3 regions of the Caulobacter sp. 10L414 genome follow, and region 3 is predicted to be linked to each of the others. Evidence: predicted binding sites of a transcription regulator. Region 3 holds the regulator's gene; each other region holds the start of a gene.
The links. The regulator LexA, encoded in region 3, represses DNA repair genes until DNA is damaged. The targets are predictions, from matches to a motif close to ATGTTCNCNANNTGTTCT.

Region 1 (4,850 bases), on a different contig from region 3:
TTCGGCGCGGGCCCGTTCGCGTGCGTCGGCGTCGGGCAGGCGCAGCAGGAACGAGGGGTGATAGGTGACGACCAGCTGGGCCTGGCCGCCGCCTTGATCCGGCAGTTGCAGCGGCCGGCCGCGGCTTTCGCCGACCGGCGCAGCCTTGCCCGTCACCGCCAGGGCCGCCGTCGCGCCCAGGGCGACGATCACGCGGGGGCGCACCAGCCGCCGCTCGGCGTCGAGCCACCAGCGACAGGCCGTGACCTCGCCGCGATCGGGGGTCTTGTGGATCCGCCGCTTGCCGCGCGGCTCGTGCTTGAAATGCTTGACCGCGTTGGTGACGAAGGTGCGATCGCGCGGCACGCCAGCCTCTTTCAGCGCCGCCTCGAACACCTGGCCGGCGGGGCCGACGAAGGGCAGGCCGGCCAGGTCTTCCTGGTCGCCGGGCTGCTCGCCGACGAACATCAGCGGGGCATGGGCCGCGCCTTGTCCGGGCACGGCCTGGGTAGCGTCGCGCCACAGTTCGCACCGACGGCAGACCTGGGCGGCGGCGGCGACCTCGTCGAGGCTGGTCGGCAGGTCGCCGTTGTAGGCCCCGTCGCGCGCGTGGCGCAGGGCGGCCTTCAGCACCCGGTCGGGCGGCGGGGAGGGCGTGGCGGCGACCATGGCGGCGGCGCGCGCCTGGGCGGTCTCGACCAGCTCCGGAATGAGCCGCGCCTCGGGCAGGTTGCGCCAGTACCGCTTGGGCATCTCCTGGCGCATCATCCGCTCGTTCAGCCGCGCGGGGTTGAAGATCGAGGCGTAGTAGGTGCGCCAGAGCTCTTCCTGGGCGTCCTCGGACGGCGCGTCGGCGGGATCGGCGCCTTCGGAGATCTTCAGCGTCTGGCCGTCCCAGGCCACGCAGGCGTCGGGGGTCAGGATCGTCCAGGTCATGTTGGTGAAGCGGCGGGCGAAGAACGGCGCGGCGGCTTCGGTGACGCGGTGGGCCGGCTCGAACCAGGCGGCGTAGGTTTCGGGATCGGCCTCCACCAGGCGAAAGCGCACGAAGGCGTGCATCTTGTGGATCGCGCGCGCCACGGCCTTCTGCATGTCGCGCGCCCGGGCCATGTCGGGGTCGGCGGGGTTCTCGATCAGCCGCGGCTCGCGCTCCAGCCGCCACAGCAGCCGATAGAGCAGGGAAAAGCGCTCGCCGGAACGGTGCAGGACCACCGACCGGGCGAGGTCGACGAAGGCCGGCGGCACGGTGAAGGCGCCGGCGGGGGAGGAGGTCTCGACCGGCGCGGCTTCGAAAAGGTCGGCCTCGACCGTCCAGAGCACCGCATCGGGCGCGACGCCCTCGGCGCGCAGCCGCCGGGCGGCCGCCCGCCAGCCGTCGAAGTCGATCTCGGAGGCAAGCCGCACCACCCGCATCAGAACAGGCTCAGCTGGGCCTGTTCGACCAGGTGGGCCTTCAGGTGCTGGCCGTCGGTCGCCGCGCCGGGCGTCCAGCCTTCGGCGACGACGAAGTTTCTGGCGCGATTGACCACGGCGCCCACGCGCTTGAGGTCGTCGATCGTCAGCCGCGCCTGCCGGCGGGCCGCTAGGATGCGGTCGACCGCCTTGGCGCCCAGGCCCGGCACGCGCAGCAGGGTCTCGCGGTCGGCGGCGTTGACGTCGACGGGGAACCTGTCGCGGTTTCGCAGGGCCCAGGCGGTCTTGGGATCGACCGACAGGTCCAGATCCTCGCCTTCGCCGATGATCTCGGGCTGGGCGAAGCCGTAGAACCGCATCAGCCAGTCGGCCTGGTAGAGGCGGTGTTCGCGCAGCAGCGGCGGCCGGGCCGACGGCAGGCGGCGGCTGGCGTCCGGGATCGGGCTGAAGGCCGAGTAGTAGACGCGGCTGAGGCGATAGGCGCCGTACAGCGAGGCGCTGCGGGCCAGGATGTCGCCGTCGCTTGCCGCGTCGGCGCCGACGATCAGCTGGGTCGACTGGCTGCGGGCGAAGGTCTTGCGCGGCGCCTTGCGGGCCGGCTCGGCGCGCTCGTCGATGGCCAGGCGCATGCGGCCCATGGCCCGCTTGATGTCGCCGACGTCCTTCTCGGGGGCCAGGGACCTCAGGCTGTCGTCGCGGGGCAGCTCGATGTTGATCGACACCCGGTCGGCGTAGAGCCCGGCCTCGGCGGCCAGCTCCGGCGAGGCCTCGGGGATGAGCTTGAGGTGGATGTAGCCCCGGAAATCGTGGTCCAGCCGCAGGCTTTTGGCGATGCGGACCATCTCTTCCATCGTGTAGTCGCCGCTCTGGATGACGCCCGACGACAGGAACAGGCCCTCGATGTAGTTGCGCTTGTAGAAGTTGAGGGTGAGGTCGACGACCTCCTTGACCGAGAAGCGCGCGCGCGGCGTGTTCGACGACACCCGGTTGATGCAGTAGGCGCAGTCGTAGATGCAGAAGTTGGTCAGCAGGATCTTCAGGAGGCTGATGCAGCGTCCGTCCGGCGCGTAGGCGTGGCAGATGCCCATGCCCTCGGTGGAGCCGACGCCCTTGCCGCCGACCGAGTCGCGTTTTTCGCCCCCCGAGGAGGCGCAGGAAGCGTCGTACTTGGCGGCGTCGGCGAGGATGGCGAGCTTGCGGCGGATATCGAGAACGGCCATCCGCACAGTCTATAGTTCTTATTTTGTTCCGTCGAGTTGCGCGGTGTCGCACCTTGGCGCGGAACCGGGCGAGGGCCTCGCGCGATCCCCTTGCAGGCAAGGGAGTTCCGCCATGGCGCGCCGCAAGGAAGACTGGCCCTCGACGATGCTGGACGCCTGGGCGCTGGGCATGGAGGCCTCGGCCGTCATCGGCCTGCGAACCTTGGTGCTGGCCGGCGGCGGGGCCAGGGCCCAGGCCGAAGCGGTGCGCATGACCACCGAGAAGGTGGCCGCCGCCGCCGACATCGGCCTGCGGTTCTGGACCGGCGGCCTGCCGCAGGCGCCCGACGCGGCGACCCGCGCGGTGGTGAAGCGCTACCGCGCCAAGGTGCGGGCCAACCGCAAGCGGCTGGGCGGCTTCTAGGCGGCGATCATCAGTTCGGCGGCCAGGAAGTCGACGAGGGCGCGCACCTTGGGCGTCAGCAGCCGGTTGGACGGCCAGACGACACGGAACATCCCCGCGCTCTTGAGGAACGGCTCGAGGACGCAGACCAGGGCGCCCGACGCCAGCTGCGCGCGCACCGAGAACAGCGGCACGCAGGTGACGCCCTGGCCCTGTTCGGCCAGGTAGATCAGGGGCTCCAGCGTGCTGGCCGTCACGGCCGTGGGCAGGCCGTCGCCGACGAAGACCTCGTCGCGATAGAGCGGCCAGCGCTCCAGCTTGCCGGTCGAGGGATAGCGGTGCTGCAGGCAGGCGTGGCCCGCCAGGTCCTCGGGCGAGCGGGGCGTTCCGTGACGTTCGAAATAGGCGGGCGAGCCCACCACGCGATGTTCGAACGCGCCGAGCGAGCGCGTCATCAGGCGGGAATCGGAGACCTCGCCCGTGCGGACGACGGCGTCGAAGCCCTCCTCGATGACGTCGACGATGCGGTCGGTGAAATCCAGGTCGAGCTCGATCTCGGGATAGGCCCGCATGAACGCCGACAGGGTGGGCATCAGCAGCATGCCGACCAGCGGGAAGCTGACGCGCAGGCGGCCGCGCGGCGCTTCCTGCGAGGCCGACAGCTCGCCCGTCAGCGCGTCGATCTCGGCGAAGATCCGCCGGCAGCGGTCCAGCAGCAGGCCGCCCTCGGCGGTCAGCGCCACCGACCGTGTGCTGCGATGAAAGAGGCGCGTTCCAAGCTGGGCCTCCAGGCGCGCGATCGCCTTGCCCACCGCCGAGGGCGAGACGCCCAGGCGGCCGGCGGCGCCGGTGAAGCTGCGGGTTTCGGTGACCCGAACGAAGACGTTGAGAGCGCCCAGGCTGTCCATGGCGAGATCCATTGCGGACTTTTTTGTCCGAATTGAATGAAGGTGTGGCCTGTTTTTCGCTGATTGTCTCGCGGCCACTGTCCGGGGCGCGGCCGATCGGGCCGCCTATCCGGACTTTCCATCATGATCACGCCCGCCTTCAGCGCCGCGCCCACGCCGACCGTCTTCATCGTCAACGTCATCCATGCCCGGCCAGGCCTGCAGGACGAGGCCTTCGCCATCATCCAGGACGTGGTTCGCCTGGCCTCGGGCAAGCTGGGCTTCCTGTGGAGCAACCTGGCCAAGAGCACCGACGGCCTGACGGTGGTGAACATCGAGGCCATCGCCGACGAGGGCAATGTCGGCGAGTTCTTCTCCGATCCCGTGTTCGTCGAGAAGTTCCGCCGGCTGGACGAGGTCTCGACCAGCGAGTTCCACACCTATCGCGTCACCGACCTGATCCTGCCGCGCATCGAGCCGGCCGCGTGAGCGAGGCGGTGATGGAAAGGCCCGGGGCGGCATTGCCGCTCTGGAGCCTTTCGGCCCTGGCCACCGCGGGGTTCCTGACCATCCTGACCGAGGCCTTGCCCGCGGGACTGCTGCCCGCCATCGGCGCGGATCTTGCGGTGTCGCAGGCCATGGCCGGCCAACTGGTGACGGCCTATGCGCTGGGCTCGCTGGTCGCGGCCATTCCCCTGACGGCGGCCACGCGGGCCTGGCGACGACGCCCGCTGCTGATGCTGGCGGTCGGCGGCTTCCTGGTCACCAACGCGGTGACGGCCCTGTCGCACAGCTACGTTCTGACGCTGGCGGCGCGCTTCGGCTCGGGCGTGTTCGCAGGATTGGTCTGGGCGCTGCTGGCCGGATACGCCGGGCGCATGGCGCCGGAGGCCCTGCGCGGCCGGGCCATCGCCGTGGCCATGGTCGGCACGCCGTTGGCGCTGGCGATCGGCATTCCGGCGGGAACCC
Region 2 (4,850 bases), on a different contig from region 3:
GGGCCGCCTGACCAAGGCCCAGATCGTCCAGGTGATGACCGAGGCCAAGGGCGCGGCTGCGGCCGAGCCGCTGGCGGGCTTGAAAAAGGACGAAATGGTCGAGACCGCGGCCGAGGCGATGGCCGACAGCGGCTGGTTGCCCAAGGTCCTGCGCACGCGCGCCGCTTCGCCGGGGGGCGAAACGGCGGCTCTGGAGGGCGCACCGGCCATGGGCTCCGAGGCGCAACCGGGCGATCCTGATGATCGGTCGGCCGCCCCCCACGTCATGGCCGCCGAATAGGTCCGACGCCCCCCCCACCCACGGACCTGACTTGGGACCCGCCGCCACCCCGGCGGGTCCCTTTTTCTTTTCCCGGGAGGCGTCGATGACGCTCACCGCCACCGACCTGGCGCGCCGCCTCGCCGATCGCGCCGAGGCCGTCTGCCGGCACTATCTCTCCAACGGCCGGCGAGAAGGCGCCTATTGGCTCGTCGGCGATGTCGCCAACACGCCGGGGCGTAGCCTCTATGTCCGACTGTCTGGCCCGCCATCCGGCCGCGGCGCCCAGGGCCGTTGGATGGATGCGGCCACCGGTCAGCATGGCGACTTGCTCGACCTTGTGGGGCTCGTCCTTGGCCACACCCGCCTTGGCGAGACCCTCCTAGAGGCGCGCCGATGGCTGGCCTTGCCCGACGCCCCGACCAACAGCCAGCCCAACCCGCGCCTCAAACCACAACGCTCTCGCGGATCAAGCGAGCGGGCGGCTCGCCGTCTTTACGCCATGGCCTCGCCCCTGCCGGGCACCTTGGGCGAAACCTACCTGCAGGCCCGAGGCCTCGACGCCCGGCTCGCCGCCGGCGTCTTGCGCTTTCACCCCAGCTGCTACTACCGCCCCACGACCACCGATCCGCCCGACACCCCGACGGCATGGCCGGCCATCATCGCCCCGGTGACCGATCTGGCCGGTCGCCAGACAGGCGCCCATCGCACCTGGCTCGATCGGCACGGACGCGGCAAGGCGCCCATCGTCACACCCAGGCGCGCGATGGGCGCGCTCGCCGGCGGCGGCGTCCGCTTTGGCCTGGCGCAGGACGTCCTGGCCGCTGGCGAAGGCCTCGAGACCATCCTGTCGCTGGGCGGGCTCGCCCCCGACCTCCCGCTCGTCGCCGCGCTCTCCTCGGCGCACCTGGCCGCCCTGGCGCTGCCGCCTTCGCTTCGCCGCCTCTATGTCGTCGTCGACCCTGATCCGGCCGGCCGCGCGGCCGCGCTCGCTCTGGCCCAACGCGCCGAGGCGGCGGGGATCCAGACGCGCGCCCTGAGCACCGACCTGGACGATCTCAACGACGCCTTGCGCCGGATGGGCCCTCGGGCCTTGGTCGCCCTTCTCGCATCACAGATCGCCCCCGAGGACCTGGTCCGCTTCCTGCCGGTCGCCTAGCCGCCTGCTCCGGCGCCAGACTGGTCGTGGACGGGTTGGCACACGCCCCCTGGGACCGTGCGCCACCTCGCGGTCTCCCGGCGAGACCAGGTCGCGCCCACGGCCTTCTAGAGGGCGATCGGGCGGGCGGCGTCGACGGCGCGCAACGCCGGGGCGGGACTGTTTTCCGCCGCCGAGCAGAGCTCGGCTTTGCATCGCCAGACAAAACAGTCCCGCCCCGGCGTCCTCCGCTGCGCTCCGGCCGCGGGCGGTGCGCGCCGCCGCCGCCGCCCGAGAGGGATCGCCACGAAGGTCGCGATGGGCGCGGCCTGATCCCCCAGGAGGACGCCGACATGGCCCTCGATCCCAGCTTCGATACGCCCGAACCCTTCCACGGCCAGTCGGCCACCGGCTATGCGCTCGACGCCCTGGCTCTCTTCGGACCGCCGTCCCTCGACGCCGACAGCGACACGCGTCCGCCCGCAGACCCTCTCGCCCTCACCGGCGTCGCGGCCGACGTCTTCGACGCCCTCGTCGCCACGCTCAGCGACACGCGCCTGGAACCCCTCCTGCCCGAACTGCTCTGGTCCGCGGTCGATCTCTTCCACCGCGCGGCCGACCGCCTGCAGCGCCGCCTGGACGGCAACGAGGACGCCCAGAAGCTCAGCCAGCAGCGCCAGGACGGCTCTGAGGTCGCCTCCGTCGAGCTCGAACGGCTCCTCGCCGAAGGCCAGCGCCTCCTCGACCAGCGTGATGGCCTCGAGCACCTTCGTGATGCGGCGGCGGCCGAGTTCCTGCGCCACACCGGCGCGGGCTGGACGCCCAAGGCCGGCTCGCGCGTCAACCGCGCCGCCCTGACCGCCTCGATGATCGACAGCCGCGACTTCCTGGCCGCGCGCCGTCGCGCCGAGACGCATGTCCTTGTCCCGCCTGGCCCCAAGATCGCCTTTACCGGGGGCGCGGCGTGCAACGACCACACCCGGATCTGGGAGGCGCTCGACCGCGTCCTGGCCAAGCACCCGGACATGACGCTGCTGCATGGCGGCGCGCCCACTGGCGCTGAACGCATCGCCGCCTGCTGGGCGGAAAACCGCCAGGTCACCCACATCGCCTTCAAGCCCGACTGGACGCGCCACGCCAAGGCAGCGCCCTTCAAGCGCAACGACCTGTTGCTGGAGACCCTGCCCCTGGGCGTCCTGGTGTTCCCCGGCTCTGGCATCCAGGCCAACCTGGCCGACAAGGCCCGCAAGCTGGGCATCCCCGTCTGGCGGTTCGACGGGGGCGCTTAGGCGCCTCCGCAAGACCATGCTGTGGCACGATGGCGCGCGCTGCAGCTGGCCCGATCAGCCGGGCCGCTGCAGCGCATCCTGCAGTCTGGTGCTGCCCTCGCCGCCTAGGCTTCGTCCGCAGGCTCCGGCCATACACGGACGCCATCGCGATGGATCAATTCGATCAAACCACCGTCCGTCCACACCTCGACCGCCGACGCCGAGCCATGCGCACGCAGCAAGGCGATTGCATGCAGGCGATAGGCGTCCTCGGTCAGGACCTGCAAGTCCATGGTCGTGGCGACCTGTTTGTCGCCCAGGCAAACAAAGGTGTAGCTGATCGTCGTCCCCGTCACCCCTGCCCCGATCTTTCCCCGACACGTGCGTTTGCGCCTGTCAGGTATCGCTCGCGCTCGACGGTCGCGGCAAGTGAAAAAGTTCCATTTTTGTTCCGGCACTGCTAACTTGCCGCCGTTATGGAATCTCCGCTGCGAAAGATCATTCATATCGACATGGACGCCTTCTACGCGTCCGTGGAACAGCGCGACGACCCCAGCCTCAGAGGGCGTCCAGTCGTGGTCGGCTCCCCCGCAGCACGGGGCGTTATCGCCGCGGCCAGCTACGAGGCGCGTACGTTCGGCGTTCGCTCCGCCATGCCTTCCTCGACGGCGCTGCGCAAATGCCCAGAGCTTGTTTTCGTGCCGCATCGCTTCGAGGTCTATCGCGCCGTTTCCCGCCAGATCCACGGGATCTTCGCCGACTACACTGACCTCATCGAACCGCTCTCGCTCGACGAAGCCTATCTCGATGTCACCGCCAACAAGGCCCACGTCGAAACCGCAACCCAGACAGCCCGGCTCATTCGCGAACGCATCCTCGCCGAAACCAGGCTGACGGCTTCGGCCGGGATCTCCTACAACAAGTTCCTGGCCAAGATGGCCAGCGACCAGAACAAACCCAATGGCCAGTTCGTCGTGGCGCCGGGCAAGGGCGAGGCCTTTGTTCAAACCCTGCCGATCGGACGCTTCTATGGCGTGGGCGAAAAGACCGAGGCGCGTATGAAGGCCTTGGGGATCCACACCGGCGAGGATCTCCACCGCCAATCCCTGCCCTTCCTCCAGCAGCACTTTGGCAAGTCCGGAGGATGGTTCTACGGCATCGCTCGCGGCGTGGATGAGCGTCCGGTCAATCCCGATCGCGAGCGCAAGTCCTCAGGCTCTGAGACCACCTTCGCCGAGGACCTGAGCGATCGCGCTCGTCTGGAGGCCGAGATCGAGGCGCTGGCCGACAAGGTCACCGCCTGGTGCCGGCAAGCCAAAGCCTACGGGCGCACCGTAACGGTGAAAATCAAGTACGCCGACTTCCAGCAAGCCACGCGCAGCCGCTCCATGCCAGGAGCGATCACCGACGGCGCGATCCTGAAAGGCTTGTGCCGCGATCTCGTCGGCTCGGTCTTTCCGCTACGCGCGGGCGTGCGCCTGCTCGGTGTCACGGTATCCAATTTCGAGGCGTCCGACCCGATCACGCAGGCTCAGCCGGCGTTGATCGCCTGACGCTTCAGCGCGCTTCCATCGCGGCGGAAACCGCGCTCAACACCGCCTCGGCGCTGGCGCGCGCGCCGCCATAAGCCAGGCCCCACGCCGCCGCCAGCACCTCGCCAGCGTCGGCCTCGTCCAGGGCTTTCAACTGCACCACCGTAACCCCGCGCTTGCCTCGCGGTCCCGGCTCYCGCGCAAGCGCACGGCTCTGGGCGATCAGCCGGATTTGGTCCGCCGCCCGGAGTTTGACGACAGCCCAGCCGGGCTCTGGCCAGTTCAACGTCGCAAACGCGCGCCCACGGACCTTGAAGACCTCGGTTTCCAGCACACAGACCTGGAGGACCGCCGGCAAGCTGGCGGCGGCGGCGCGGAACGCATTCGGGGTCATGCCGGCCCTCGTCTGGGTACAGAGGCGCCTTCAAGCCACGAGTCGGCGCCTGGTCGCGAGCGCCTTTTAACCCTGTTGGCCGTGATCGCCGATTGCGCGTTGGACCCATGCCCCCGCCCAGGCAAGCCAGCCGCCAGCACGGCACAGGTCCTCGCGGCCTTGGGCGCTTAGGACGCGAACAGACCAGGGTGTGACCCTCGCCCATTTCGTCCTCGCAGAGCTTGGCGCTGATCGACGCCGAAAGGCTGACGCCCTCGCA
Region 3 (4,850 bases):
TCCGTCGACGGCGGCGGCTTTACCTGCGACCGCGCTTCGTGCCGGCCTGGGCAGGGCGCGCCGGTCGCCGTCAGCCTGTCCTGGACCCGCCGCGCGCCCGACTTCGACGCCCTGCAGCGCCTGTGCTCGGGCGCGGAGGTGGTCGTGCTGCGGGGCGCCAGGCCCGCCGTCCTGCCGACCGCCTGCCGCGAGGCCGTCGTGCTGGCGGCCGAGGATTTCGCCGTCGGCGGCGCGGCCGAACTCTGGCGCAGGCGCGACGGCTGGTGGATCGTGTGGACCGCGCCCGGCCGCGGCAGGCGTCCCTGGACGCAGGCTGCTGACACGAATGCGCAAGAACCGGGCGGATGATGCCGCGCCGCCGCGGCTATCTGCCGGCGACGACTCGCTTGGAGAGCCAGGACCTATGACCAACGCCACCTTCGCCGCCCGCCGCGCCGCCTTTCGCGCCCTGCATCAGGACGGCTTCTTCGTGCTGCCCAACCCGTGGGACGCCGGCGGCGCCGTGCGCCTGCAGAAGCTGGGCTTCGCCGCCCTGGCCTCGACCAGCGCCGGCATGGCCTGGTCCTGGGGCCGCGCCGACGGGCAGGTCAGCGTAGACGAGGTGATCGAGCATCTGGCCCTGCTGGTCGCCGCCACCGACCTGCCGGTCAACGCCGACTTCGAGGCCGGTTTCGCCGACACGGCCGAGGGCGTGGCCGCCAATGTCGTCCGCGCCATCGAGACCGGGATCGCCGGCCTTTCCATCGAGGATCGGGTGGGGACGGACCTTTATCCCATCGACACCGCCGTGCAGCGCCTGGCGGCCGCCCGTGCGGCCATCGACGCCTCGGGCCAGGACGTCATGCTGGTGGGCCGCACCGAGGGTTTCCTGATCGGCCGCGACGACCTGGCGCCGACCATCGAGCGCCTCGTGGCCTATTCCGAAGCCGGCGCCGACTGCCTCTATGCGCCGGGCGTGACGCGATATGACGACATCGCCGCCATCGTCGCGGCCGTCGCTCCCAAGCCGGTCAACGTGCTGCTGTGGGGACCCGACATGAAGGTCGCCGACCTGCCGGGCCTGGGCGTTCGCCGCGCCAGCACCGGCGCGGCCCTGGCCGCGGCCGCCTGGAGCCGCTTCGAGGCGGCGGCCAAGGATCTGATCCTCTAGGGCGTATCGAAATTCAGCAACTTCGTTCCTTTTCACCGAGCATCCCCGCGAAGGCGGGGATCCAAGCTGCGTTTCGGGAGAAGGCGCGGCCGTGAGCGATCCGCAGACTCCGCTTGGATCCCCGCCTTCGCGGGGAAAGACGGATTTTGGGGACGGGGGTCGGGTGAACGTCGATCCGTTCTAGGGAACGGGCGGCCGTTTGATCGGCAGGATTGATCCGTCCGGGCCATAGCTCAGCGGCGCCAGGGTGATCGAGCGTCGATGGTCGCCGCCGCCGGACAGCAGCTTGTCGTGATAGAAGAACCACCACCGGCCGTCGCGCTCGATGATGGCCTGGTGGTTGGTCGAGATCGGCAGGTAGTCGAGGATCACCCCGCGATAGGCGTACGGCCCCATCGGCGACCTGGCGGTCGCATAGACGATCTGGCCCGGCCAGCCGGTCGAGAAGCTGAAATAATAGAGGCCGTCGCGCTTATGCAGGAACGGCGCCTCGCCGTACTTCTTCTTCGGGTCGTCGGCCGGATAGCCGGTGACCACGAGGTTTTCGATCGGCCCGGCCAGCGAGGCCATGTCGGCGCCCAGCCGGACGATCTTGGGCACGCGGGTGCCGAACAGCATGTAGGCTTGGCCGTCGTCGTCGATCAGCACCTGCGGGTCGATCGGCTCGTCGCCGGCGTTGGCGTCGCGGGCCTTGTCGACCAGCGGCGCGCCGATGGCGTCCTTGAACGGACCCTGCGGCCGGTCGGCCACGGCCACCCCGATCTTGTCGCCGCCGACCGGGGCGAAGAAGTAGTACTTGCCGCCGCGCTCGACCGCGCCCGGCGCCCAGGCCTTGGCGTCGGGTCTGGCCCACTTGAACACGGTCACGTCGAGGAACGCGCCGTCGTCGCTCCAGGTCTTCAGGTCGCTGGAGCTGTAGAGCCTCCAGGACGTCGAGTCCCAGTACTTGCCCGAATTCGAGGCGTCGTCGGTGGCGTAGACATAGACCTTGTCGCCGAACACGTGCGACGAGGGATCGGCGCTGAACCGCTGGTTGATCGGCTGGGCGGAGGCGTTCAGGCCGAGCGCAAGGCAGAGCGCCGCGCTGAGGGACGCGATGGGCGCGTGGGACATGGTTGCTCCTCCGATCGACCGATGGGGCGGCGCGTCATGAACAGCGCGCCGCAAGGCCTTGGGCCTGGAGTAGCAGCTTCGATTAACTCAGACAAATATGCGTTCAGGTCGCGTTCGACCTAGCCACGGCCTTGAGGCCCGCGCCAGACGCAAGAAGGGCGCGGGCGTCCCTCGACACCCGCGCCCCGCGCATCTTGCCGGCCGGTGGCCCGCGTCAGTGGTAGCGGCGGATCAGGCCCACCAGCTTGCCCTGCACCTCGACCTGATCGGGGCCGAAGATGCGGGTCTCGTACTTGGGATTGGCAGCTTCCAGTGCGATCGAGCCGCCCTTCTTGCGCAGGCGCTTGAGCGTGGCTTCCTCGCCCACCAAAGCTACGACGATCTCGCCGCTGTTGGCGGTGTCGCCCTTGCGGATGATCACGTAGTCGCCGTCCAGGATGCCGGCCTCGATCATCGAGTCGCCCTGCACCTCGAGGACGTAGTGTTCGCCGCCGCCCAGCATGGTCTCGGGCACCGGCAGGCGGTCGCGCTCGTGCTGGATGGCGTCGATCGGCGTGCCGGCGGCGATGCGGCCCAGGATCGGCAGCTCGCGGCTGGTGTCGGAAACCGGCGGAAGCGGGGCGGGCGCCGACGGCGCCGGGCCGCCGCCTTCCAGCACCTGCGGACGGAACGCGCCGCGGCCCTTGGGCGGAGCGGCCGTGGTGGCCTGCTGCGGCAGCTTGACCACCTCCAGCGCCCGGGCCCGGTGAGCCAGGCGACGGATGAAGCCGCGCTCTTCCAGCGCCGTGATCAGCCGGTGGATGCCCGACTTCGACGCCAGGTCCAGGGCCTCCTTCATCTCGTCGAAGGAGGGGGAGACGCCGGTCTCCTTGATCCGTTCGTGGATGAACATCAGCAGCTCGTGCTGCTTGCGGGTGAGCATGACGGCCTCGCAAGTCGTCGCGGAACAAACCGCAAACCTTTCGAATGTTCTCTAGGTGTTCTTGGTTAAGGTCAAGTGAATTGCAGCGATCGGCGTTCTTTGAAATCGTGATCGAGACCGATGTCAGCTATTGCCGGCTAAGTCGCTGATTTTAAGTCGGTATGCCGAGCGCTCTTCAGGCGCTGGAGCCCGCCGCGAACGCGTCCCAGGGTGCGGATTTCGCCTGGGTCGCGCGCCGCCCAGCCGGTCATGGTCGCGGGAAAATGCCCGGCCAAGCGCCGATTCCCGGCGCCCGGGCGCCGATTCTACAGCCGCTGGAACGACCGATTCTGCTTTCTCCGCGATGGCAGGGATGTTCGGCTGCTGGATCGCCAGGAATGGCGAAGGCCGTTACCCGATCAGCTCGCGCGTCGCGGCGGTCACGTCGGCCTGGCGCATCAGGCTTTCGCCCACCAGCATGGCCTTGGCGCCGGTCGCTTCCATCCGCACGACGTCGGCGTGGGTGAAGAGGCCGCTTTCGGTGACCAGCAGCGAGCCCTGCGGCGCGAGCTTCGACAGCCGCTCGGTCACCGTCAGGTCGACGACGAAGCTCTTGAGGTCGCGGTTGTTGACGCCGAACAGCGTGGCGCCCAGCTTCCCGGCGCGCTCGGTCTCGGCCTCGTCGTGCACCTCGACCAGGGCGTCCATGCCAAGGCGCTGCGCCTCGGCCATCAGCTCGCCGGCCAGCGTGTCGTCGATCATCGCCAGGATCACCAGTATGGCGTCGGCGCCCAGGGCGCGGCTCTCGGCCACCTGCCAGGGATCGACCAGGAAGTCCTTGCGGATGCAGGGCAGGGCGGTCGCCGCCCGGGCGGCCACGAGGTAGTCGTCGGCGCCCTGGAAGCTGGGGCCGTCCGTCAGCACGGAGAGACAGGCTGCGCCGCCGTCCTCATAGGCCTTGGCGAGCGCTGGTGGATCGAAGTCGGCGCGGATCAGGCCCTTCGAAGGCGAGGCTTTCTTGATCTCGGCGATCAGGGAGAGCTTGCCCGGCGCGTGCTTGGCCTCCAGAGCCGCCTTGAAGCCGCGCGGCGCCGAAGCGGTCTTGGCGGCGGCTTCGACGTCGGCCTGCGAGCGCACGGCCTTCCGGCCGGCGACGTCCTCGCGCTTGTAGTCGGCGATCTTGGCGAGAATGTCGGTCATGCGGGCTGAACTTCGGAATTGGTGGCGGCCACCAGGCCGGCGAGGGCGGCCTTGGCGCGGCCGTCGTCGAGCACGGCGCCGGCCAGTTCCACGCCCTCGCGCAGGGTCTCGACCTTGTCGGCCACCAGGAAGGCGGCGGCGGCGTTGAGCAGCACGATCTCGCGATAGGCGCCGGTCTCGCCGTCGAGCAGGCGGGTCAGGGCCGCGGCGTTGAAGGCGGGATCGCCGCCGGTGATCTCGGCGAGCGAGGCGCGCTGCAGGCCCACGGCCTCGGGCGTGATGGTGAAGAGGCGCATCGCCCCTTCGCGCCATTCGGCCACCTCGGTCTCGCCGGTGATGGTCAGCTCGTCCATGCCGCCGCCGTGCACCGACCAGGCGCGTTCGGCGCCCAGGGCTCCCAGGGCGCGGGCGATCGGCTCGACGAAGCGCGGGGCCGAAACGCCCACGACCTGACGCTTGGCGCCGGCCGGATTGGTCAGCGGGCCG

Region 1: a site for LexA is predicted at 2,625-2,642, ahead of AC1DCG_RS23960 (putative DNA modification/repair radical SAM protein). Genes of this name have one in related genera too.
Region 2: a site for LexA is predicted at 3,101-3,118, ahead of dinB (DNA polymerase IV). Genes of this name have one in related genera too.

The regions. Positions count from the first base shown of each region.
Region 1 covers NZ_JBFTJR010000097.1:5,640-10,489, reverse strand. Annotated here, with positions in the region: gene AC1DCG_RS23965 (UdgX family uracil-DNA binding protein) at 1-1,392, opposite strand, end outside; gene AC1DCG_RS23960 (putative DNA modification/repair radical SAM protein) at 1,392-2,612, opposite strand; gene AC1DCG_RS23955 (hypothetical protein) at 2,725-3,015, shown strand; gene AC1DCG_RS23950 (LysR family transcriptional regulator) at 3,012-3,914, opposite strand; gene AC1DCG_RS23945 (antibiotic biosynthesis monooxygenase) at 4,026-4,370, shown strand; gene AC1DCG_RS23940 (MFS transporter) at 4,382-4,850, shown strand, end outside.
Region 2 covers NZ_JBFTJR010000001.1:60,986-65,835, reverse strand. Annotated here, with positions in the region: gene AC1DCG_RS00375 (ParB/RepB/Spo0J family partition protein) at 1-280, shown strand, start outside; gene AC1DCG_RS00370 (DUF7146 domain-containing protein) at 366-1,418, shown strand; gene AC1DCG_RS00365 (DUF2493 domain-containing protein) at 1,751-2,686, shown strand; gene AC1DCG_RS00360 (hypothetical protein) at 2,791-3,021, opposite strand; gene dinB (DNA polymerase IV) at 3,142-4,218, shown strand; gene AC1DCG_RS00350 (MmcQ/YjbR family DNA-binding protein) at 4,223-4,591, opposite strand; partial or broken gene AC1DCG_RS00345 (hypothetical protein) at 4,821-4,850, opposite strand, start outside.
Region 3 covers NZ_JBFTJR010000003.1:92,361-97,210, reverse strand. Annotated here, with positions in the region: gene AC1DCG_RS01950 (ComEC/Rec2 family competence protein) at 1-348, shown strand, start outside; gene AC1DCG_RS01945 (isocitrate lyase/PEP mutase family protein) at 404-1,150, shown strand; gene AC1DCG_RS01940 (family 43 glycosylhydrolase) at 1,331-2,263, opposite strand; gene lexA (transcriptional repressor LexA) at 2,478-3,185, opposite strand; gene trpC (indole-3-glycerol phosphate synthase TrpC) at 3,576-4,364, opposite strand; gene trpD (anthranilate phosphoribosyltransferase) at 4,361-4,850, opposite strand, start outside.